Regions from separate parts of the Brevibacillus parabrevis genome, predicted to be linked through region 3. Evidence: riboswitches for the same ligand, from Rfam matches in the RefSeq annotation. Region 3 holds a riboswitch; each other region holds the start of a gene.
The links. Region 3 has a riboswitch for cobalamin ahead of IRJ17_RS07965 (ABC transporter substrate-binding protein). Riboswitches for the same ligand answer to the same signal wherever they lie in the genome.
Positions count from the first base shown of each region.

Region 1: another riboswitch for cobalamin. It lies ahead of IRJ17_RS05225 (hypothetical protein); the one in region 3 lies ahead of IRJ17_RS07965 (ABC transporter substrate-binding protein).
Region 2: another riboswitch for cobalamin. It lies ahead of IRJ17_RS22560 (ABC transporter substrate-binding protein); the one in region 3 lies ahead of IRJ17_RS07965 (ABC transporter substrate-binding protein).

Region 1 is NZ_CP064090.1:1,052,246-1,060,395, reverse strand. It holds gene IRJ17_RS05245 (acyl-CoA dehydrogenase family protein) at 1-468, opposite strand, end outside; gene prpB (methylisocitrate lyase) at 598-1,482, opposite strand; gene IRJ17_RS05235 (bifunctional 2-methylcitrate dehydratase/aconitate hydratase) at 1,520-2,950, opposite strand; gene mmgD (citrate synthase) at 2,990-4,099, opposite strand; gene IRJ17_RS05225 (hypothetical protein) at 4,089-4,334, opposite strand; cobalamin riboswitch at 4,488-4,686, opposite strand; gene IRJ17_RS05220 (YhgE/Pip domain-containing protein) at 4,811-7,486, opposite strand; gene IRJ17_RS05215 (FecCD family ABC transporter permease) at 7,729-8,150, opposite strand, start outside.
Region 2 is NZ_CP064090.1:4,905,293-4,913,442, forward strand. It holds gene IRJ17_RS22545 (methyltransferase domain-containing protein) at 1-899, opposite strand, end outside; gene IRJ17_RS22550 (heme ABC transporter ATP-binding protein) at 896-1,702, opposite strand; gene IRJ17_RS22555 (FecCD family ABC transporter permease) at 1,699-2,736, opposite strand; gene IRJ17_RS22560 (ABC transporter substrate-binding protein) at 2,784-3,821, opposite strand; cobalamin riboswitch at 4,121-4,330, opposite strand; gene IRJ17_RS22565 (M24 family metallopeptidase) at 4,348-5,439, opposite strand; gene IRJ17_RS22570 (ABC transporter permease) at 5,625-6,518, opposite strand; gene IRJ17_RS22575 (ABC transporter permease) at 6,537-7,547, opposite strand; gene IRJ17_RS22580 (ABC transporter substrate-binding protein) at 7,651-8,150, opposite strand, start outside.
Region 3 is NZ_CP064090.1:1,661,792-1,669,941, forward strand. It holds gene cyoE (heme o synthase) at 1-52, shown strand, start outside; gene IRJ17_RS07920 (c-type cytochrome) at 77-409, shown strand; gene IRJ17_RS07925 (SCO family protein) at 427-1,002, shown strand; gene IRJ17_RS07930 (DUF6973 domain-containing protein) at 1,242-1,664, shown strand; gene IRJ17_RS07935 (hypothetical protein) at 1,728-1,958, shown strand; gene pdxR (MocR-like pyridoxine biosynthesis transcription factor PdxR) at 2,074-3,507, opposite strand; gene IRJ17_RS07945 (NAD(P)H-dependent oxidoreductase) at 3,749-3,847, shown strand; gene IRJ17_RS07950 (NAD(P)H-dependent oxidoreductase) at 3,926-4,588, opposite strand; gene IRJ17_RS07955 (alpha/beta fold hydrolase) at 4,628-5,422, opposite strand; gene IRJ17_RS07960 (winged helix-turn-helix transcriptional regulator) at 5,532-5,900, shown strand; cobalamin riboswitch at 6,055-6,252, shown strand; gene IRJ17_RS07965 (ABC transporter substrate-binding protein) at 6,403-7,569, shown strand; gene IRJ17_RS07970 (FecCD family ABC transporter permease) at 7,598-8,150, shown strand, end outside.

The sequences.
Region 1 (8,150 bases), 610 kb from region 3:
CAACACCGCGCTCGTTCTCGCTTGCAGCGCGTCAGATCCGGCATTGGACTCTGTCAATGCGTACGCGCCGATCCATTCTCCCGCAGCGAGCTTGGGCAAGTAGCTTTGCTTCTGCTCCTCCGTGCCAAAATAGACGTACGGCAAAGTTCCCACACCTGCATGAATGTTGAAGGACACGCTGAACGACCCGGCAAACCCCATCTTTTCCGCGACCAGTCCCGCGACTTTTTTGTTCAGGGAAAGCCCGCCGTATTGCTCGGGCACCTCGATCCCGAGCAGGCCAAGCTCGCCCGCCTTGCCAAACAACTTACTCCCTGCGGCATAATCGTGTTGCTCGATCGCCGTCATTTTCGGGGCCACATCTTGTTTGACAAACAACTCGGTCGTTTTGGCGATAAGCTGATCTTCCTCGGTAAAATCTTCGGGCGTAAACCCATCCTGATACCAGCGCAGCTCGGCTGTTTCCATCCTGCCCCCTCCTTTCACCTGCAAACAAACGAGAAAAACGGCGATGATCCGATTCACAGCAAGCAGTCATTTTGCTCAAGAATGCGTATCATCGCCTCTTATGGTGTGCCGTCAACGATGTGCCTGGCGCTATTGTTCGTCTGTGAGAACCGTCTTGGCTATCCGGTTGTCCAGCTCCTCATATCGGTAGTACGAGATCGCCTCGTACAGCTCGCTGCGGGTCTGCATGTCGGACAGCGCTGCTTTTTGCGTCCCGTGCGTCTTGATCATTGAGAAAATGCGTTCATACGCTTTCGCGGCTGCCCGAAGTGACGTCACGGGATAGATGACCATTTGGTAGCCCATCTCGGCAAACTGCTGCGCCGAATAGTACGGCGTTTTTCCAAATTCGGTCATGTTGGCGAGCAAAGGCACCTTGATTTTTTCCGCGAACAAACGGAACTCCGCCTCCGATTCCAGCGCTTCGGGAAAAACGGCATCCGCTCCCGCTTCCACATACGCGACGGCTCGCGCAATCGCTGCCTCCAGTCCCTCCACAGAACGCGCATCTGTCCGTGCCACAATCAGTAAAGTAGGGGCAACTTCTTTCATGACGCTGATTTTTTGCACCATTTCTTCGGTTGTGACCAACTGCTTCCCGTTCAAGTGACCGCACTTTTTCGGAAGCTGCTGATCCTCGATCTGCACCGCCGCGACGTGAGCTTCGACCATTTCCCGCGCGGTGCGGGCCGCGTTCAGCACGCCGCCAAATCCCGTATCGATATCGACCAGCACAGGCAAGTTGGTGGCTCGTACGAGGTCTTTCGCGCGTTCAGCCGTTTCGGATGAAGTGACGATGCCCAAATCCGGCAAGCCCCTGCTCGCGGTATAGGCAGCCCCTGACAAGTACAGAGCCGAAAAGCCCGCCTGTTTGGCGACGATGGCAGCCATTGCGTCGTGCGCTCCGGGTATTTGCAAAATGTCAGGCGCCGACATGAGCGAGCGCAGCTGCTCGGCCAGCTCTTTTTGCGTCATAGGTTGATCCACGATCCACGCCAAGCCAAACGCCTCCTTATCCGATCAAAAACAGATTCATAAACTCGTTCACGCGCATCTGCCCCAATTGCTCGTGGTCAAAGCAGACTTGCTCGATTTTGCGCTGCTGCCCGGCAGGGAAATGGGTACGCAATGTATCCGAAAACTTTTCCTTGATCTTCGGAATCGCTTCCTGACGGCGGAAACGGTGTCCGAGCGGATATTCGCACTCGACGTTCTCCGTCTTCGTTCCATCCTTGAAGTGAATCTGTACCGCATTTGCGATTGAGCGCTTGTTCGGATCGAGGTAATCGTACGTGTACTGCTTGTTCTCGATCACCTTCATTTTCGCGCGCAGACTGTCTATTCTCGGGTCGCTGGCGGTTTCGTCTTCGTAATGCTCCGCTGTAATCGTTCCTTTCAGCAGAGCAATGGCGGTAATGTATTGCAGGCAGTGGTCACGGTCAGCCGGATTGTGCAACGGGCCGACCTTGTCGATAATCCGGATAGCCGATTCATGAGTCGTAATCGTGATGGAATCGATCTCTTCCAGTCGGTCGATGACTTGCGGGTGCAGCGTTACGGCGCACTCTGCTGCGGTTTGGGCGTGGAACTCTGCCGGATACGATACTTTGAACAGCACGTGCTCCATCACGTAGGAGTCGAGCGGTCGAGCGAGCTTCAGTTCTTTTTTGTTGAACAAAACGTCCTGGAATCCCCAGCCTGGCGCAGACAGTGCGGACGGGTAACCCATTTCTCCTTTTAGCGCCATCAATGCCAGATGCACGCCCCGGCTGGTCGCGTCTCCCGCAGCCCATGACTTGCGCGATCCCGTATTCGGTGCGTGACGATAAGTGCGCAGGCTGGAATTGTCGATCCATGCGTTGGACAAGGCGTTAATGATCTCTTCCCGGCCCCCGCCCAGCAGCTTCGTCACGACCGCCGTCGTAGCGATTTTGACGAACAGCACGTGATCAAGCCCCACGCGGTTCAAGCTGTTTTCCAGCGCGAGCACTCCCTGGATCTCGTGCGCCTTCACCATCATTTCCAAAACATCGCGCACGACGAGCGGTTCTTTTCCTTCTGCCAGGCGCACGCGGCTCACATAGTCGGCTACAGCCAAAATGCCTCCCAGGTTGTCGGACGGATGTCCCCACTCGGCTGCCAGCCACGTATCGTTGTAGTCGAGCCAGCGAATCATGCATCCGATGTTGAACGCTCCGCGCACAGGATCAAGCACATACGCTGTGCCGGGAACACGGCTGCCGTTCGGAACGACTGTGCCCGGGACGATAGGCCCCAAAAGCTTCGTGCACTCGGGATAGGACAAGGCCAAAATGCCGCATCCGAGCGTGTCCAACAGTACGTAGCGCGCGGTCTGGAACGCCTCCTCGCTCGTAATCTCCTTCGTCAGCACATAGTCTGCGATCTCCTCCAGCAACTGGTCTGTTTTCGTGCGATCATTCATTTTCAACAAGCGACTCATTCCTTTCTGCTTGGATTGGATTTAGGCGTGGCGTTGGCCGATGTAGTTGACCCGTGGACGGAAAAGGCGGTTGTGGCTATGCTGCTCGATGACGTGTGCGCACAGCCCCACTGTTCTTGCGCTGAAAAAGATCGGTGTGTACAGCGGAATCGGAATCCCCAGCATCCAGTAAACCGGAGCGGCGTAGTAGTCCAGATTCGGGTAAATGCCCTTCTCGCGCTCCATGATTTTTTCGCCTGCCTCGCACATCTGGTACAGCAAGTCGTCGCCTTTTGCATCACACAATTGCTTCAGGGCGTCCTTCATCATCAGTGCGCGCGGGTCGATCTTTTTCATGTACACGCGGTGCCCGAAGCCCATGATCCGCGCCTTGTTGGCCAGCTTGGACTCCAGCAAAGCTTCAAACTCCTTGACCGAGCCTGCCTCAAGCAGCATGTGCATCACCGCTTCGTTCGCGCCGCCGTGCAAGTTCCCTTTCAAGGAAGCGACCGCCCCGGTCAACGCCCCGTACAAATCCGACATCGTCGAGGCAATGACGCGTGCCGTAAACGTCGAATTAGGCATCTCATGCTCGCTGTACAAAACAAGCGAACGGTCGAAGATGGCTTCTTCAAAGTCGGACGGGATTTTGCCCGTGATCATGTACAGGAAATTCGCACTGTACGACAGCTCCGGCAGCGGCGCGATCAGCGCTTCCTTTTGAATCACGCGGTAGCTGTTGGCGACGATGTTCGGCACTTTGCCCAGCAGCTTGTAAGCCCGCTCCTTGTTGGCTTGCGCCGTGCAGTTGTCCAGTTGGCTGTCGTATCCGGCAAGCGCAGAAAGCCCGGTGCGCAAGCCGTCCATCGGATGCATTTTTTCCGGCAGCAGCTTGAGCATGTCGAATACTTGGTTCGGTATGTCGTACTCGGCTTTCAGCTTTTCTTCCACTTCGCGCTTTTGCTGTTCGTTCGGCAACGATTCTTCCAGCAAAAGATGGACGATATCCAAGTAACGATGCGCTTTGGACAGCTCGATCAAATCGTATCCTTTGATGACGATTTCCCCTTGCTTCGTATCCAAAAAGGAAATGCTCGTTTCCGCAGCGACTACACCTTCCAGACCTGGAAAAAACTTTTCTTCAGCTCCCATTCTCTTCATCCTCCGCCCCGATTAAGTTGACCTTTAGACGTTGATAAGCCTTGTCGAGATTGTGCAAAAGCTTTTCTTGATCTGCCTGATTTTCTGCTCGCCTGATGACCTCTGCTTTTAATTTCGCGTAATGCGCTTTGATCGCGCTCGGGTTCTCTATCGTCAAGTTGTTCATAATGCACGCCTGAAAATCGTTGGTGAAATACTCCACCGTTCCAAACAAAAAATCACTCATCCGTCACGTACCCTCCTGAAAATCCGCACAAAAAAACAACTTCCGCAGAAGTTGTTAAGAGGCGAATGAATACCGAAACAAGCATGCTGATTGTGAAAATCAAAAACACGCCTATCCATCTCGCACTTAACACCCCCTATCCTCGTAGGTATTGATGTTGCGCTCAAACAGGCAGGTCTCCTGGCTTATGATCATCGCTTTTCGAACCTTCCCATTTTCGGCTGGCGAAAACAGTGGTATCTTCGAATCGCTCCCAATTACAGTTGCGGGACAGCGTCGGATTCGAACCGAACTTCCCTTTTAAGCAGATAAAAATGTTGAATTTATCTGCACCTGTTTGTACACGTATGAAGTTTGCTCTCAATATATCAGTTATTTTGAAAATTAACAATTCTTTTCTTTGCTAAATATTGGATATTGCAGCCATAGAAAAAGCCAGCCCATCTACTGACAGGCTGGCATCATGGCCGAGCGGATTACCCGATGATCTTCGTTTTCTTCGCGTTTTCCATCGATTTTTGAATCAGCCCGCTCAGCGGTCGTTTCAAAGCCAACGCAATGAACAGACTGATGCCGATGAAGCCGCACAGCATGAGAATATCCCGAATCGCCGTCTCCCAGAGGATGCCCCCGACCCCTTCACGCAACAAACTGATCGCGTAGGTGAACGGCATAAACGGATTGAGTGCCTGGAAAAAAGGCGCCGTCATACTGATCGGGAACGTGCCCCCGGAGCTGGAAAACTGGAAGACCATGAAAATGATCGCGATACCCTTGCCGACATTGCCGAATACCGACAACAGCGTATACGTGATCGTCACGAACACCATACTGACGAGCATCGCGAAAAGGACAAACGGAACTTTGTCCGCCACATACGCTTCCAAAATGTAAAAGTCACCGAGCGTAATACACAGTGCCTGGAACAGCCCGATTGTCACGAATGTGCCCAGACGGCCAAGGTACAGCTGGTACGGCTTGTAGCGTCCGTCCGGGTTCTCCGGGTCTGGTTTGAGCAAAGAAATCAGCAAGGTCGCTCCTACCCATAGCGACAATACTCCGTAAAAAGGCGACATCGCCGAACCGTAGTTCGGAATCGGATATTTGCGGTTTTCCTTGATCTGCACCGGACTTGCCAAAAACTCGCTCTCTCGCTTGATATCCCCGCGCAGCAGCTTGGCGAGATCGGCAAAGTGATTGTTCGCCTCGACCTCTCTCAGCTTGTCCGCCGCTTGCGCAATCGCACTCTCCAGCTTGGGCAGATCATCGCGCACCAGCTCGGCTACCCGGTGGACGCCGTTCTCCACCTCAGGCAGCTTGTTGCGGACAAAGTCAGCCAGCTTGGTCAGCTCCGCCTCGGCTTGCGGCAAATCGTTTTGGATGAAGCCAGCCGCCTGGTCGAGCTTTTGCTTGATTTCTGGCAAATGCTGCTTGAGGAACGGCGCTGCCGTGTGGATCGCTTTGGCAAACGCTTCGGACTTGCTTTGCAACGTTTGCGCCAGTTCATTGACCCGCGCCTGAATCTGCGGCAGCTCCTGCTCGATTCGTTTCAGCTCGGCCAGCCCCAGCTCCAGTCCGGCTTTTGTCTCTTTCAAAATCGCCTCGATATCCGGCAGCCTGTCTTTTGCTTTTTGCAGCAGTTCGGCGGAATCGCCCACGACTGTTTTCAGCTTTTCAATGCCCTCGGCGATTTTCGGAACGATTTCGCTATCGTAGCGCGCCAGGATGTCTCCCAGCTCCGCACTCGTGTTTTTCGCCAACTGATTCAGACTCTCGATCAAGTCTCTTGCGGGCTTTTTCCCGTCTGCCAACGCTTTCGCTATCGTATCGAGAATCTCGATTTGCCGATGCATTTTCTCTTCCAGCTTATGGAGCCGCTCGGAAAAAGGCGTCAGCGGCTGCCCCGGAATGTAGCGGTTCAGCTTGTCGACCAGCGCAGAGGTGTGCTCTGCGATACGCGCAGCTTTGCCTAGCTTGTCAGACACAGCCTGCACTTCGGCAGCTGTAGGCAATCGTTCGGGATTGATTTGCAGCAGCCTGTCTGTCAGTTGCACAAGCGCATCGGACGCCTGCTGAGCCAAAATGAGATTTTGCTTGATGAGCGGAGCGATTGTTTCAAAAGCGCCGTCATGCGCCGTGAAAAATTGATTGAGCCGATCGGCAAAATCGACTCCCTTGTCAGCCAATTCTCCGATGCGCGGCAAGGCATTTTGTGCCGCCGAAACAATCTCAATTGCCTGACTGGCCTTTTGCGTGGCCGTAGTCACCGCATTGGTCACTTTGCCGAAGTTTTGGTCCAGCTCGACGATGCGCCCGACCGCCTGATCGATCATCGGCAGCTTTTCTTCCATCGCGATGACGGCGGAAGCAGCGTCGTTGATGCGCGGCCAGTTTTGCTGAATCTTCAAAAGAGCATCGGCCGCCTGGTTAATCTCGGGGATGCGCTTCTCCACTTCCGGGATGATTTGCGCTTTTTCATGAATGTCCGGCAGCTTTTTTTCGATCTCCAACACTTTCTGACCTGCCGCATGAATCTCCGGGAGCTTGCTTTCCAGTTCGAAAATGCCGCTCTCGATCTTGCGAATGGTCGGCAGCTGCTCCTCCAGCTTCACGCCAATCTCCGTCAGCTTGGTCAAAAGCGCTTCGCTGACCGCTTCCGTGAAGCTCTCGTTGATCTGCTTGGCAATCGCCGATACACCTGAAGAGGTGATTTTCGGAGCCACGGCATTCACTTTTTCGTTGACGGTATAAATGACTTCGGGCCTGTCCAGCCGACCATTGACGATTCCGGTAATCTTTGCGGAAAAGTCGGCGGGAATCAGGATGCTGGCGTAATAATCGCCGCGATCCACGCCGCGTTCGGCTTCTTCCTTCGTCACGAACGTCCAGCCTAGCTTTTCATTGTGCTGCAAGCTTTTTAGCAGCTCTTCCCCGATATTGATCTCTTTGTCCATCACTGTCGCGCCCTTGTCTTCGCTCGTCACCGCAACCTTTACCCCTTGGGTATTGGCGTACGGGTCCCAGACTGACTTGATGTTCACCCAGTCGTACAGGCAAGGAAGCAGGATGATCGCGATGATCAGGAAAATCCCCGTCGGTACTTTGAAAATATTGATCCAGTCCGTCTTGTAAATCTGCCATATAGAGCGCATGTGTGTACCACCTGATTAATTAGGAATGAAGGGCGTCAAACACTTACATGACAGTCTACCATAAAAGGAAATTAGCGGGAAGGAAGCTGCCAATAGTAGCATTGGCCCCTGTCCGTCATTTTATGATTTTGCGGGCTGTGCCTTTTGGCGATCAGGCAGCGGCGCATAGAGCGAAAAAACCGCCTGTTTTGCTAGTTTCGCAAGACAGACGGCTCCTCTTGGGTTATTTTTGCCTGCATGTGCTATGTTCGCTTCTTTTCCACCCGCACCAGGTACAAAAAGTAGGGCACACCGATCAGCGCTGTCAAAATTCCCGCGGGAATCTCGACTGGCGGATTCACTCCCCGCCCGATCGCGTCTGCGATGAGCAAAATCAGCGCCCCGATGATCGCCGCTCCCGGCAACAACATCCGGTGCTGGTTGCCAAACAGCTTGCGCGCTATTTGCGGAGCGAGCAGCCCGATAAAACCGATGGAGCCAATCGCAGCGACGCAAGCGCCTGCCAATGCGACTGCGAGCAGCAACAATCCGTAGCGGGACTGGCTGACCCTAAGGCCAAGCCCCGTAGAGCTGTGCTCGTCCAGGCTGATAATATCCAGTTGCCGATGCAAGGCGAAAGCGGCAGGAATCAGGACACAAAGCCAGGGCAGCAAGCCGTATATTT
Region 2 (8,150 bases), 2.8 Mb from region 3:
TCGTATTCTTCGGTTTGTTCTGGCAGCTCGCTGTGGTGGCAGACGACATTTTCCATGCTTTGCACGATCTCGTATCCCGCCGCTTCCAAAAGCAGATGCAGCTCTCCCGGCAACAACAGCGCCAGCTCCCGCTCCACTCTGTAGCGCGGCTGTTCCATCTGCTCCAAAAACGTCTCGTACGTCAGCGTGTAACGAAATTTTTGCTCGGCCAAAAGCGTTTCTCCCTCCACCTTTTGGTAAACCATCCGGTCAGGGAAAACGAATTTGCGCTGCATGACGGACCACTTGCTGTTGACGGGCGGAAGCAGCAAGTCAATCGCAACCGTCCCGTTCGCGGTCAAATGCTGTCCGATCACCGCGAGGAACTGTCGCTGCTCCGCTCTACAGGTCGCCTGCTGAAAGATGCCTTCCGGAAGCAGTATGTGCGTGAAGGTGGAATCGAGCTGCAATTCGCGTACATCTTGCTCCACGAGCACGAGCAAATCCTCCTGGTCTTTCAGCATGCGCCGTTTCTTTTTCGTCGCCATCTCCAGCATGTCCGGACTGTTGTCCACGCCGCAGACGGACAGCCCACACCGCGCCAGCTCAATCGCGATCCGCCCCGTGCCTACCCCAAGCTCCAGCACAGACACGGGAGCGAGCTGCGCTTCCTGCATGAGCCAGTTGCGATAAAAGGCGATCCCCGCCTTGCCCGCGAACTGATCGTAGTAAGTGGCTTCCAGCCCGATGTATTTGGCTTCAGGCAGAGGCAGATGCCGCCCTTCTCCCTGCATGCCGCACGTCGTACAGACGGAACCTGCCAAATGTGAAAAAGGCACCCCCGGTGGGACGCCATTTTTCGTATCGCCTAACCATTCATCATATCGAAATTTGCATACTTGGCAGCTGTAAACACTCATAACGCTTTGACCTCCTGTCGGGATTGCTCGTTGCGCAATGCTTCGGAAAAGAAATAGACGTGTTTTTTCCCTGTGCGCGGATGAGTGATTACTTCCGTTTCTACCCCGAACACATCCCGAATCAAGCCGGGTTCCAAAACCTCATCAGGGGTGCCGGAAGCGACCAGCTCACCGTCGCGGATGACGTACAGCCGATCACAGTACATCGCGGCGATGTTGAGATCGTGCAGCGATGAAAACACGGTAATTCCGAGTGTTTTGACCAAATCCATGACTTGCAGCTGATACCGGACATCCAGATGGTTGGTCGGCTCGTCGAGAACGAGAAACTCCGCTTGCTGCACCAGCGCCCTGGCAATCAAGACGCGCTGCTTTTCCCCGCCGGACAAGGAAAAAAAGCTGCGCTCGGCGTAAGCCTGCATCCCCACTCGTTCCAGCGACTCCTCGCAAATGCGGCTGTCGGCTGTCGTATCCGTTTGAAACAGCCGCTTATGCGGTGAGCGGCCCATCATGACGATCTCCATGACCGTAAAGTCAAATTCGACCGAGCTTTCCTGACGAACCACCGCCATGCGCTGTGCATTTTGCCGGGCAGACAGCTGGTACACGTTGTCATCGTCGAGCGAAATCAATCCGCTGTACGGCTTCAACACGCGATAAATGCTTTTGAGCAAAGTCGACTTCCCGCTGCCATTCGGCCCGATCAGCCCGACGAACTCACCGGAGCGGACCGTCAGACTGACGTTGTGCAAAATCGTTTTGTTTTCCAGCCCGACTGTAATGTTCTCCACATTCAGATTCATCGTCCGCTACCTCCGAAAGAATAAGAACTGCGCAGCATCAGCCAAATAAAGAACGGGCCTCCGCACAACGCCGTGATGATCCCGATGGGAAGTTCCTCCGGGGCAAAAGCAAGCCGGGCAATCACGTCCGCCCAGATCAGAAAAATCGCTCCCAGCAAGGCGCTGACGGGCAAGACGCGTCGGTGATCGGAACCGACGATAACCCGCACGATATGCGGCATCATCAAACCGACAAATCCGATCGCTCCGCTGATCGAGACGATCACTCCCGTGAGCAGGGCCGTAATGACCAACAGCAGCTTGCGAAATTGCACCGTGTTGACCCCAAGCGTCCCGGCAGACTCCTCGCCCATCAGCATCGCATTCAACGAACGATACTGCGCCAGCAGCACGATCAGACAAATGACCACGATCAATGTCGGGATGGTCAAATACTCCCACTTGCCGCCCGCGAGACTGCCGCTCATCCAGAACAACACCGAGCGGATGCCGTGTTCGTTTGGCGCAGAGAAAATGATCAGACTCGTAATCGCCGACAAAATCGCAGAAATGGCAATCCCCGCCATGAGCAAGCGCACGGTCGAGTTTTGCCCGCCGATTCGCGACAAAGTAAAAATAAGCAGGATCGAGACAAGCGCCCCTGTGAAAGCGCCAAACGACAGGGCGAATTGTCCGTACATGCTGAATGCTCCGAACAAAATCACCAAAGTCGCTCCAGCCGATGCTCCCGAGGAAACGCCTAATATGTACGGATCTGCCAGGGAGTTGCGAACGAGAGACTGAATCGCAACCCCCACAACAGATAGACCAGCCCCGACAACTGCCCCCAACAGGACACGGGGAAACCGAATATCCCAGATAATTGTCTGCTCTCCTTTTGACCAATCCACTTCGATCCACTGGTTGGTCAGCGGAAGATTCGATAAGGCAATTTTCCACACTGTCGCTGGTTTGATTTCCACCGAGCCGAGTGTTACCGCAAACGTAATCGAGACGAGCAACCCGATCAGCAGGGCAACGATGATGAAGGGCATCTTGATCTTATGCAGGGCCGTTCCCTCCTTAATTAAGCAGCCGTTCTTTATTTGAATTTATCCGGGTACAGTCCTTCGCCGAGGATTTTCAGCGCGATCGGTGCGCGTACCCCTTCGGAGGCTGCGGACAGTGGCAATACAATCAAACGTTTGTTTTGAATCGCTGGCAAGTCAGCCAGTTCCTTTTTGGCGAGCAAAAACTCTTTCTTCTGATCAATCGTTTTGTCGCCGTAATCCACGACAACGATAACGTCAGGCTTGCGGTTCACGACTTCTTCCCAGCTCACGGTTGCCCAGCCTTTTTGAATGTCGTCAAACACGTTTTTGCCGCCCGCCGCCTTGATCAGGGCAGTCATGTAGTTGTTTGCAGCTGTGAACGGCTGATCTTCTCCGCTATCGTACACAAACACGCTGAGCGGCTTGTCCACGGTACCGATTTTGCTTGTCGTTTGTTCCATTTCCGCTTTCATTTTGCCAATCAGTTCGTTCGCCTTGTCTTCCACGCGGAAAATGCGGCCGATGTTTGCAATGTCAGCGAATACGTCGTCAATAGTCGGGCCCGGCTTGTTGGAAGACTCTTGCAGGTACGATTTGACCCCTGCTTTCTCCAACTCCTCCATCGAGCCTACACCTTTATCGCCAAAGGCGCTTTTCCAGCCTGCATACACAAAGTCAGGGTTGGCAGCCATCAGCACTTCTTTCGTCGGGTACTTGTCGGACAGCACAGGCACTCTGTCGTAGTCAGCTTTCAACTCAGGCAAAATTTGATCGTCCAAATACGCAGTCCCGGCCATTTTGTCAGCCAGACCGAGAGCGAGCATAATTTCCGTCACGTGCTGGTTCATGGTGACAGCGCGTTTTGGTGCTTCCGGATAAGTCATTTCGATGCCGTTGTTGACGATTGTCACTGGCTTGTTTTCGCCAGCGGCAGGCTGGGCAGCTTGCTCCGAGCCTGGCTTGGTAGCAGCTTGTTCAGGAGCTGCCGGTGTTGCGGAACCACACGCAGACATGAGCAGCATGATTGCAGTCACAGACGCGAACCAAAATCCTTGCAAGGCCTTCTTTTTCTTAGGTGTTTTATTCATTTGTTTTGTTACCCTCTCTTCTTTTCATGTTCTCTGTACGATGAAAACAATTGCTATGCAAATCGTAATTGTTACGAATTACATCTACACTATACGGAAAGCCGCTCCGTTTGGCAATACAGGAAATGGCATCTCCCCCTCTCCACGTGTTGCTGCCACGATGATACCCATAGAAAAAAGCACCTCCCAGTTTTCCAATCGGGAGGTGCTCGACATACGCAGACATATCTATAGAGCCAGCGTTTGTGGAGCGCCTTTTCTAAAGATTGCTTCTACATCTGTCCCATCCTCGTGGGTCGATTGCAAATGATCTCATGGCAGGTCTCCTGGCTCACGAATCAACATGCCTAGTTCCCTTCCCATTTTTCGTCTCGCGAAAAACAGTGGTTGCTGCGTACTAGGCACTCCTCGTTTACAGTGGCGGGACCGCGCCGGATTTTCACCGGACTTCCCTATTAAGCTGGCGGAACCAAACAATTCCAGCCAGCACCATCAGATTCATATGAAATTGTGTGTTTCGTGATCGTTAGCCAATCACAGTCAGTTGTTTCGGGAACTTGCTCAATACTTCCACGCCTGATTCGGTTACGAGCACATCGTCTTCAATGCGCACGCCGCCTACTCCCGGTACGTAAACGCCTGGCTCGATGGTGAACACCATGCCCGGGCGAAGCGTTTCCTGATTTTGACCATGTACGGACGGATATTCGTGCACATCCATGCCCAAACCGTGTCCCAGTCGGTGCATGAAGTATTCGCCATAGCCTCGCGCGGCAATCAAGTCGCGAGCGGTCTTGTCGAGATGGGCAAAAGTCACGCCTGGACGAACCTCTGCAATCGCCGCCTCATTCGCCGCAAGCACTGTCTCGTAAATTTCGCGCAGTTGTTCGCTGACTTCCCCGACGGCAAACGTGCGGGTAATATCCGAAACGTAACCATCAGCTGCTACGCCAATGTCAAACAGCAGCAAATCGCCTTCCTGCACCTGGCGCGAACCTGGCGTTCCATGCGGCAATGCCGATTTTTCGCCTGCCAGTACCATCGTGGAAAAGGATGGGCCATCTGCTCCCAGACGCTTCATCTGAAATTCCAGTTCCGCGACAATCTCCATTTCGGTCTGACCGACTTTGAATTTTTTCAACGTCTCGCCAAGCGTATCTTCGATCAGTTGAACCGCATTTTTCAAACGGGCAACTTCATCTGCCGATTTGATCAGGCGCATTTCACGAAGCGGTTCTTCCACATCGGTGTAGCTCTGCGCACCGACGGCTTGTCCCATGGCTTCGAAGCGTTCTACCGTCATGTGGCTTTTCTCGATGCCCAGCTTGGACAAGCCCGCTGGCAACGCCTGCTTGAGAATCTCGTACGGATTGTCCGTATCCGTATGTGTAAGAATCGTCTGAACAAACGATGCTGCCACCGCCGCTTCCCGATCAAGGGCAGGCACAATCAGCGAAGGCTCGCCTTGGGCCGGAATGATCAGCCCCATAAAACGCTCGTGCGGATCAGTAAAAAACCCGGTCAAATAGTAAACATGCTTGGGAGAAGTGATCAATACCGCGTCTAACTCATGGTTTGCCAAAAAATCGTGCAGCTTCGAAATACGCTCCTGGAACAACTGCGTCACCTTCTCTTTCGACAATATTCTACCCCTGAGAATACCATTTTCCTGCCTAAAAAAGAAGAGAGAAGCGGAAAATTCTCTCATGAATCCTCCAGCATATGCCCAAAGAAAATAAGCCAGCAGACGCGAAAAAAGGGGCAGCCTGGACGCTTGTGTCCCTACTGCCCTTCGCACTACAACTAATTTTTCATCCGTGGATCAAGCGCATCCCGCAAGCCGTCGCCAATCAGGTTGAAGCCAAGTACGGTCAACATGATCGACAGTCCGGGAAAAATAACCGTCCACGGCGCTTTTTGAATGTATTGACGGGAATCGGAAAGCATTTTCCCCCACTCAGGCTCCGGTGGCTGCGCACCGAGTCCAAGGAAGCCGAGTGCCGCCGCTTCAATGATCGCAGTAGCAATCCCCATCGTCCCTGTCACGATGATCGGAGCCAGGCTGTTCGGCAAAATGTGCTGCATAATGATCCGGGAATCTTTCATCCCGATCGCGCGCGCCGCCATGACGAACTCTTCTTCCTTCAAGCTGAGAACCCGCGAGCGAACCAGACGTCCAAAAGTCGGAATGTTGATAATGGCAATCGCCAACAGCGCGTTTTGCAAAGACGGCCCCAAAATCGCGACAATCGCAATCGCCAACAGGATGCTTGGGAACGCCAGCATAATATCAAAAATGCGGGAGATCAGCGTGTCAATCCATTTGCCGTAAAATCCGGCGAGCAAGCCGAGAATCGTTCCGGCGACGACCGAGCCGATGACGGAAAAGGTGCCTACCCACAAGGAAATGCGCGCCCCGTACACGACGCGGCTGAACACGTCCCGCCCGTTGTAATCCGTTCCAAACCAGTGCTCCCCCGATGGCGGCTTGTTTTTCATGACCAGCTCGCCTTCATCGTAAGGATACGGCGCGATCATCGGAGCAAACACAGCGACCGCCACGAAAAACAGGATAATCGCCAATCCGACCATCGCCAGCTTGTTCTTGCGCAACGCCCTCCACGCTTCCCGCCAAGGAGAGACTACTTCTTCATCTTTTACTTTCCAGGTCACAGTCTGTACGTGAGTTTCTGCCATATCTCCTTTGTCCCTCCTCTAGCGGTATTTAATGCGCGGGTCAATGTAAGCATACAGAAGGTCGACCAAGAGATTGATCAGTACGAAAATCGTAGCGATCACCAAGATGCCGGACTGGATCACCGGATAATCCCGGTTTCCGATGGCTGTGAAAATGTAGCGGCCGACGCCGGGCCAGCCAAAAATCGTTTCGGTCAGCACCGCTCCCCCCAGGAGCAAGCCTGTTTGCAGACCAATCACCGTCAACACGGGAATCATTGCATTTTTCAATGCATGCTTGTACACGACCCAGAACTGCGCCAAGCCTTTTGCCCGGGCTGTTCTGACGTAATCCGCACGCATCACTTCCAGCATGCTCGATCGGGTAATCCGGGCGATAATCGCCATCGGAATCGTTCCGAGAGCCACTCCGGGCAGGATCAAATGCTTGACCACTTCCCACAGCTGATCCCACTGTCCAGCCATAATCGTGTCCAGTATATAGAACTGCGTAATGGCCTCTACAGGATTACGCGAATTGTCGCGACCAACGGATGGCAGCCATTTCAGTTCTTGCGCAAAGAACCATTGCTCCATCAAACCTAGCCAAAAGATTGGCATTGAGACACCGATCAAGGCGATCAACATCGCACAGTAGTCAAACCAGGAGTTTTGCTTCCACGCAGACAAAATTCCTGCGTTCACTCCGATAATCACAGCGAAAAGCATGCTGACGATCGTCAGCTCGGTAGTAGCGGCCAAATACGGCCCGATTTCTTGCGTGATGCTTGCTCCGGAATGCAGGGAAACTCCCAAATCTCCGGTGATGATTTGCTTCAAATAGTCAAAGTATTGAATGTACCACGGATTGTTCAAGCCTAAAACTTCCCGTAAATCTTCAATCGCTTTCGGACTTGCTTTCTCTCCCAATATGGTCAGAGCCGGATCACCTGGGATGGCACGGATGATGGAAAATACGACGATGGACATGCCCAGTAGAACGGGGATGAGCATAAAAATTCTTCGGATGCTGTAGGATAGCAATGCCATCTCCTCGCTTTCCTTACAAAAAGATAATGGCTAGGTGCAAAAAGAAAGGGTAAGAAGAGGTTTTCTCCTCTTACCCTGCTTGGCTTTCACATTCCATCCGGTTTTACTGGAAGTCAACCTTTTCCAGACTCTCGGAGCCTTTTGGATGCGGCTTGTAGTTGATGATGTTCGCTTTGGCAGCCAATGCTGGCGTAGAGTGAGCCAGTGGCACCATCGGTACGTCCTTGAAGATCAGCTCTTGCACTTGCAGGTACAGCTTCTCGCGCTCTTCCTTGGTCGTAGCGGACTGAGCAGCCATCAAGAGCTTGTGCGCATCTTCGTTTGCCCAGCGCGTACGGTTGTTTCCGCCGATGTTGTTTTTATCCAGCAAAGTCGCCAGGAAGTTGTCCGGGTCGCCGTTGTCGCCGGTCCAACCGAGCATGAACATTTCTTGCTCGCCTGCTTTTGTTTTTTCCAGGTAAGTCGCCCATTCCATCGTCACGATTTCAGCTTCTACTCCGATTTTTTTTAGGTCTTGCTGGATTGCCTCGGCAATTTTCACGCCATCAGGCATGTACGGACGAGCAACTGGCATTGCCCAGAACTTGATTTTGAAGCCGTTCG
Region 3 (8,150 bases):
GGTTGTCTTCGTGTGCATGGTCGTCGATACGCCAGGCCGTCCATTTTGGTAGACCAGATGAAGGGCAGGGATTCTTATGAGAGTGGCTTCTTATCTGATCGTATTTTTTCTGCTCGCCGCAGTTTCCGGGTGCGGCAGCCCAGCAGCCGAAGAACAGGCGGAAGTGACGGCTTCCGCTGAAGATACAAGCGCGATGCAGCTATATAAAAAGAACTGCATGAGCTGCCATGGCAACGATTTGTCCGGCAGGGTCGGCCCGAGCTTGCAGCAAGCAGGTTCCAGGCTGACCGAGGAACAGATTGGAGACATCATCAAAGCGGGTGCAAGAGGGATGCCGGGCTATGAAAAGAGCCTGAAGACCGAAGAAATCTCCCAACTGGCAAAATGGTTGTCTGCGAAAAAGGAATAGAGCGGGAGGAATATGCGATGAAAAGAGCAGTCTGGTTCATCACTTTAGTCATCACAATCGTATTGGCGACCGCCTGCGGCAGTGAAAAGGCAAGCAAGCTGAACATACCCGTGCAACCTTTCGCGTTTACTGACCAGGATGGAAAACCTTTTTCCTCAGCCGATGTAGAAAACAAGGTGTGGGTCGCCAACTTTATTTTTACGTACTGCGCGACGGTTTGCCCGACGATGACAGCCAACATGGCGCAGTTGCAAAAGAAAGCGAAGGAGGCGGGAGTGGACGTCGAGCTGGTCTCCTTTTCGGTCGATCCAGAGCAAGACAGCCCGGAGGCACTGAAGGCTTATTTGGGCAAATTCGCTGCTGATTTTTCCAACTGGCATGCATTGACCGGCTACGAGTTTGCCGAAATCAAAACGTTTTTGCTGCGTTCGTTCCGGGCTACGATTGCCAAAGACGCTGCATCTGAACAAGTCATTCATGACACGCTGCTCTACCTGGTCGATCAGAACGGCAAAGTGGTGGCACGCTATGACGGCATGACCGATCCGCCTTACGACGAGATCGTGGAGGACATCAAGCTGCTGCAAAAATAGGGCAAGACAAAAAGAGAAACTCCTTTGGCGAGTTTCTCTTTTTGTCGATAAAGCCCTGTCCCGTTTTGTTATCTTGCCAGCAGCAGCGCTAGGAGAACAGCTTGAAATTCCTCTGGCGCATTGTCAAAAGCTACTTGCCTGTTGCTACGGAAGAAATCGGCTTCCACTTTTTCATTTTGGTCAATCGGAACGAGATAAATGCCGGATGAATCTGGCTTCAAGCTCTGATGGTGACTCTTATGGCTGGGAAAGGGGCATGGAATTATACAGAATTAGCTTTCGGTAGAAATGGTATTGATGAAGAATCAGATGCTTTTCGACATGCGTTATGGAATATGTGGATAGTATGGGCAGTGAATGATAGTTGGGCAGAAAAGTGGACGAATGCGCACGAAGATGGTGCTTCCTATCAAAACAAAAAATCTCTAACATATAAAATGGATATGCACAATAATGCAGAAGGACGATACAAAGCAGCACAAGAGGGGATAGACAGTGATAGCAGTCGTTCAGACATTAAAATTGCGATTGATGAGTTATACAAAAGCGGAAAGCTTAAAAAAATTAATAAACCGAACCCTAAAAAAGAGAGTACCTGGACACTAGATAAATTTACAGGTAAAGAAGAGGATTATGCAGATCAAGATCTTCCCCCTATTTAGTAAGAAAAAAGAGAACCAGGAATAATCATTCCTGATTCTCCTTTTTGAAAGAAGGTGATATTTATGAAGAATAAATTAATGGTGCCTTTGGCTGCAACAGCAATAGTTGTGGTGCTAGTATTTGGATTTTTATATGTGTGGACTGGAACCGATTACTATAAATTTTCTGATGGAGCATCTTCAGAACAGATAGAAGCTCTAAAGAGTAATAAAATAGATTATATGATCAAAGAAGATGGGTCTTTATGGATAAGAAAAAGTGACGAATTGAAAGTAGCACAATGCTGTACATAGCTTTTAAAGTTTTTCCCCTGAATTGCGGAGGCCATAAAGAAAGGCCGTCGAGAAAGTCGACAGCCTGAGAAACTCGCGACAGGAGGTTTTCTTTTTCTGGACATTGTGGCGCGAATCAGCTTAAAACCGCACGCAGAGCCGAGGCGAATTTGGCTACGCCACGCGTGATTTCTGCTTCTTTCGGGCGGGCAAAGGTGAAGCGAATATAACCGGAGTCAGATCCGTACACACTTCCGGGGGCGACAACCACGCCGCGCCGCAGAGCTTCTTCAAACAGCTGGTTGTCGTTGATCTCGGGCACAATTTTGCACCACAAATGCAGTCCGCCCTGCGGAAGCGTGAACGTCACCAGATCGGGCAGTTCCTTTTGCAAGGCTTCCACCAGCAAATCGCGGCGATAGAGCAGGCGCATCCGCAGTTGCTCCAGGTGGGGCAGGAAGAAGTCGGAGTGCAAAAATTGGGCGGCAATTTTTTGCGGAACGACGCTCAGGCCGAAGTCCATCTGCTGTCGCGCGTCTGCCAGTCGTTCCACGACGGAGTGGGGGGCCACCATCCAGCCGACGCGCAAGCCGGAGGCCGCGATTTTGGAAAAGGAACCGATGTACAGGACGGAGCCGAGCTGGTCGTGCGATTTGAGCGGGGCAGGCGGATCGCCATCGTAGGACGTGAGACTGAATGGATCGTCCTCCACGATCGGAAGCCCCAGCTCGCTGGCCACGTTCAGCAGTTGGGTACGGCGGGCCGGATTGAGGCAAATGCCTGTCGGGTTTTGAAAAGTCGGATTGAGAAAAATCATTTTGATCCGGTGTTTTTTATACAAGGAGCGAATATCTTCGGGATCGATGCCCTCCGGACTGACCGGGAGCCGGAACAGGCGCAGGCCGGCCGACTGAAACATCGGCAAAGAGTAGCAATACGATGGATCTTCTATGGCGACGGCATCCCCGGGAGCGAGCAAACATTGTGTGATCAAATAAAGCGACTGCTGGGAACCCGATGTGATGAGAATGGACGAGTCTGTCGTGTTGATCTGCCGATACCGCGACAAATAGGAAACGAGTTCTTCGCGCAGTGGCGTGAAGCCTTGGGGATTGTCGTAGCCTAAATATTCCGTAAAGGGGTTTTCTTTCATCAAGGTGCTGATTTCCTGACCCGGAGACAATTGCGCGGATAGCTCCCCGCTGGCAAAGTCGATCATGCCGTCTTTTTGCAGGGCCTCGCGAATGCGGCGCAAGTAAAACAAATTCGGGAGAAACTGCCCGCCCTCCACGTACCGATGCCAGTTTGGGGTGTGTTTGGGGGTCGCTTCCCATTTGTTTTTGCAGACGCGCGTGCCGCTGCCTGTCCTGCTTTCGATGATGCCGAGTGCACGCAGCTCTTCGTAAGCCAAAATGACGGTGCTTCGATTGACCCCCAACTGCTCTGCCAGCTTTCTTTCAGAGGGGAGCAAGCTTCCAGGAGGATATTCTCCATAAGAAATCCTGCGCTCGATCTCATCGGCGATTTGGTGATAGAGTGTTTGCGTGCTGGACCGATCAGGTTTCCACATGATAATCACAACCTTGGACATATTCGTTAACAATGATATTGACAAGAAACAAACTTATCATACCACGTGAATGGAAGCAGCTTCGGCCGAAAGAATACCAATCTATTGAACATGGATGGGTGAATGGCTGAGCAATTGGATGGTTTGCTTTTGAGAAAAATGTGGTATTCGGTGATCAATCACCGAGCAGTTTATTTCCGCTGACGGCTATATTATTGTTGCCCCGATGTGGAATTACGGCGTGCCGCCGATGTTGAAGGTGTATATTGATGCGGTGTGCATCGCCAGAAAAGCATTTCGCATGACGGAAAACGGCGCGGATGGCGTCATTTCCGTCTAGAAACAACTATAATGGAAAAAGGGCCGCCCCGAACATCCATTCTTGTTCGGGGCGGCAATAGTGGCAGTAGCGATGTCGTTACTCGACGTAGCGAATGAGGTGTTCGCGCGGCTGTCTTGTTTTCGGGCGCGGCTCGCTTTTGCGGTAGCCAAAGGCAACCATGCAGGCTACGCCAAAGCGTTCCTTGTCCAGCAGTCCTTCAGCTTGCAGGAGTTCCTCTGCCTGTTTTTTGTCGAAGCCTTCGATCGGGCAGGAATCGATGCCGATCATGGCGGCTGAGGTCATCATGTTGCCAAGGGCGATGTACGTTTGTCTGGCTGCCCATTCGAACATGACGCGCTCGTCTGCAAACAGCTCAAAATCTTGCTTCAAAAATTTGTCGTACATGGCGCTTTTCGCGGTGATGACGTTTTCCGGCAAAAGCTGCACGTTTTTCATCTGGTTCACTACGTAGTCGGAATCAGCCGCCATCTCTTGCTTGGTACGCGCCAGGATGATGACAAAATGACTCGCTGTAGCCAGTTGCTTTTGCGCCCCCCAGGAAACGACAGACAGCTTGTCGCGCAGAGCGCGGTTTTGCACGACGAGAAAGTTCCAAGGCTCAAAACCGAATGAGCTGGGAGAAAGGCGAGCCGTTTCCATAATGAAAGCGAAGTCTTCTTGTGCAATCGTTTTGTCTGCGGCAAATTCTTTAGTGGCGTGTCTAGTTTCGTATGCTTGCAAAATCTGTTCTTTTTGGATCATGTTATCCTCCAGATAAGGTAAGTTATTTTGGGGAAGTCATCGGGTAGAACGGACAAAGGACAGGACGGTTTCGATCAGCTCTGCCTCCTGCTCCCACAGTACCAGGTGTCCCGAAGCGATCTCGTGGTAGCGCGCGTCAGGCAGGAGAGCGGCCATTTCCCTTGTCTGCTCCACAGGCACCATGCGATCGTAAGTCAAGCCGATGGCCAGTGCTGGGGCAGTGACTTTGCCAAGCAAAGGCCGCAGGTTGATGCGAGTGTCAAGTTCAGCCTGTTTGCCAGTACCTTCGGCAAGTGTCGCAGCCAAATTGGCGGTAAACTCATGCAACTGCTCCAGTGTTTGAAACGAGCTGTAAAACGCCGGGCTGAAGCCAGTGTGGATGGCGAATTGGGCGAACAGCTCCCGATCCTGGCGGAACAGCTTTTGCCACAGATCGAACTGATAGGCGACAGCGAGATCGCTTTCTACCCAGCCCGCGATCGCTGTCACCGATTGGACTCGCTCCGGGTATTTGGCGGCGATGGCAGCTGCAACGACAGCGCCGAGCGAGTAGCCTACGACATGAAAGTGCGTAAAGCCTTCCTGCATAACTGCCTGCACATTTTGCTCGACCAGATCGTCCAGCTCCAGCCGCTCGCGGTCGTCTTGCGTTTTGCCCGAGCCGCTGTAATTGGGGGTGATGACGGTAAAGTCAGGTGCCAGCGCCTTGCCGAGATTGCCCCACGTGCCTTCGTAACTGCCTCCTGTACCGTGGATCAACAGCACGGCAGGTCCGCTTCCTTCTACTGCATATGCGACGTTTATGGGACCAACCTGAACGAATTTTTCCATGAGGGCCTCCTTGAAATCGTGTTTTACAAAAGTGATCTTACCGAATACACTGTAAAAAAGTAAGTACGCACTTTTTCGTTGAATACTTACCAAAAGGGAAGTGAGAACCATGGGGAACCAACAGGTGATTTATCAAATAAACGGCAAACAGTTTCAGTGTCCGATCGAGCTGTCTGTTTCCATTCTTGCAGGAAGATGGAAAACGACGATTATTTGCCAACTGATGAACGGGAAAAAGCGGTACGGTGAGCTGAAGAAAAACATCATGGGCGTGAATCACAAAATGCTCGCGGAACAGCTGCGGGAGCTGGAAGAGGCGGGGATTGTGCTGCGGCATGTGTACCCGGTCGTTCCGCCAAAGGTGGAGTACGAGCTGACAGAGCGGGGAGAAGCACTGCGTCCCGTGATTGAATACTTGATCAAATGGGGAGAGCAGTTTGGCACGCCTGTGGCGGATGAAGTGGAGCCGACTGCCTAAAACTGCTGAAAGCACCGGGCCATAATCGCATACGACAACCATACGACCACCTGAGAACGGCGGATTTTTTTCGGGCGAAGGCAAAAGAGGGAAGGAAGCGGCCGATTTGTTTTTACGGTCCCCCCTCCCTATGAAAATAATGGTATAATCAGCCAAGAATAGCATGCAGCTAGGTGCCTTTGCGAGAGCAAGGGGTAACAGGGAATCGGGTGAAAATCCCGAGCGGTCCCGCCACTGTAATTGGTGAGTTCTCTTTCCAACATGTCACTCGGTATGGAGCATAACCATCGGGGAAGACGAAAGAGCGCGATGAGCCAAAAGCCAGGAGACCTACCTAGTTTGTCACACCCGTAATCCTTCGCGGAAAAGGTGAGGTGTAGGAAGAAGCTGCGACAGCTTGTGTCTATTTATTCATGATGTCGACTGATTACTTCTACACGTTTGCCTCGTCCGGCGGGACGGGGCTTTTCTATTGATCACAAAAAGATAGGGAGTGGAAACGATGCTGCAAAAGAACCGGAAAAGCTGGATCGGCAAAGTATGGCTGTTTGGCCTGCTCACGATTTTTTTGGTCGTGACTGGCTGCTCTGCTGCTTCACCGTCATCGTCAACGCCTGCGGAACAGAAAACTGAACAGGCGGTGCCGCAGGAAAAGCAGGAGCTTGCTTTTCAAGATTCCGCAGGGACTGCGATCACGGTAAAGCTGCCAGTAGAGCGGGTGGTCGTGCTCAATCGCAACACGGCAGAAGCGATCAAGCTGCTGGGAGCCGAGCAGTACGTGCTGGCTACAGGCGACACGACGGTCAAAAATAACCCGTACCTCGGATTTGACAGCAAGCCGGATGTGGGGGAAACGAAGCAGATCAATCTGGAGCAAATCATCAGCTTGAAGCCGCAAATCGTCTTCGCCTATACGAATCGCCCCGACAAGACGCTGGAGGAAAAGCTGGAGCCAGCCGGAATCAAAGTCGTGCGAATGAACAACTATTTGCCGGAACAGATGGATGAGGAGCTGAAGCTGCTCGGCAAAATTTTTGATAAATCGGACAAGGCAGACGAATTTCTCGCCTGGAAGCATTCGATTGAAAAGCTGTTAGCGGACCGGGTGGCGGGCATCAAGGAGGAAGACAAAAAACAGGTGCTTGCCTTGTCAGCCGGATTTCTCAATACGAACGGGGGCTACCGGATTTTCCCCAGCCAGTCGTTAGACGGGAAGCCAGGAGTAGGGGAAGGCTACGCGACGATTCTGGCTGGCGGGAAAGACGCTGCCGACTTGCAATGGAATCCGGCGGAGGCGTCGACTACGATCATGGTCGACGAGGAATATGTGCTCAAGCGCAACCCGGAGGTCATTACCCTGCACGGCACCTGGCTGGGTGGCTACAATGTGAAGGATACGAAGCCGTTTGAAGAAGCGCTGCGCCATATTATGAGCACGACATCTGTTTCGCGGCTCAAGGCGGGGCAAAGCAAAGACATTTACTTTTTCTACACCAACTTTGTCGGATCGGACAAGCGGTATATCGGCAATCTCCAACTAGCCAAATATTTGTACCCGGATAAATTCCAGGATATCGATCCCGAGCAGTATGCCAAAGAGTATTTTGAAAAATGGTTAGGCGTGCCATACCAAGGCATTTGGCACTATTCGTTCAAAGATGTTCAATGACAGCCAAGGACAACCGCTGAGCAAGCCAGTGCAGCGACCGATCCAGGCCATCTATCACGGGAGCGTGAAAAGCAAGCTGCTCATTTTGACAAGCCTTTTCCTCCTGCTGGTGCTGCTGACGCTTTACGCAGTCAGTCAAGGGGCTGTAGAAGTTGCGTTGCCTGAGCTTTTGGCTATTTTGTCCGGACGCGCTTCCGATGAGATGACCGCCTACATCGTATACGAGATTCGGCTGCCGCGCATGGTCATGTCGATCATTACAGGAGTTTCGCTGGCATGTGCCGGTGCGATTATGCAGGCGATTTTGCGCAATCCGCTGGCAGACCCTTTTACGCTCGGCGTATCGAGCGGAGCGGCTTTTGGAGCAGCATTGGCGATCGTGGCCGGGACGAGTGTGTTTGGCATCAACCTCGTTTCGAGTGGACAGTGGATGATCGCTCTTAATGCCTTTGTGTTTGGCTGTCTCGCTGTGGGCGCGGTCTACGGCATCGCCAAGCTCAAAAACAGCTCGACGACCGTACTGCTTTTGGCGGGGGTGGCCATTGGGCAACTGTTTTCGGCGGGCGTTTCCGGTTTGAAGT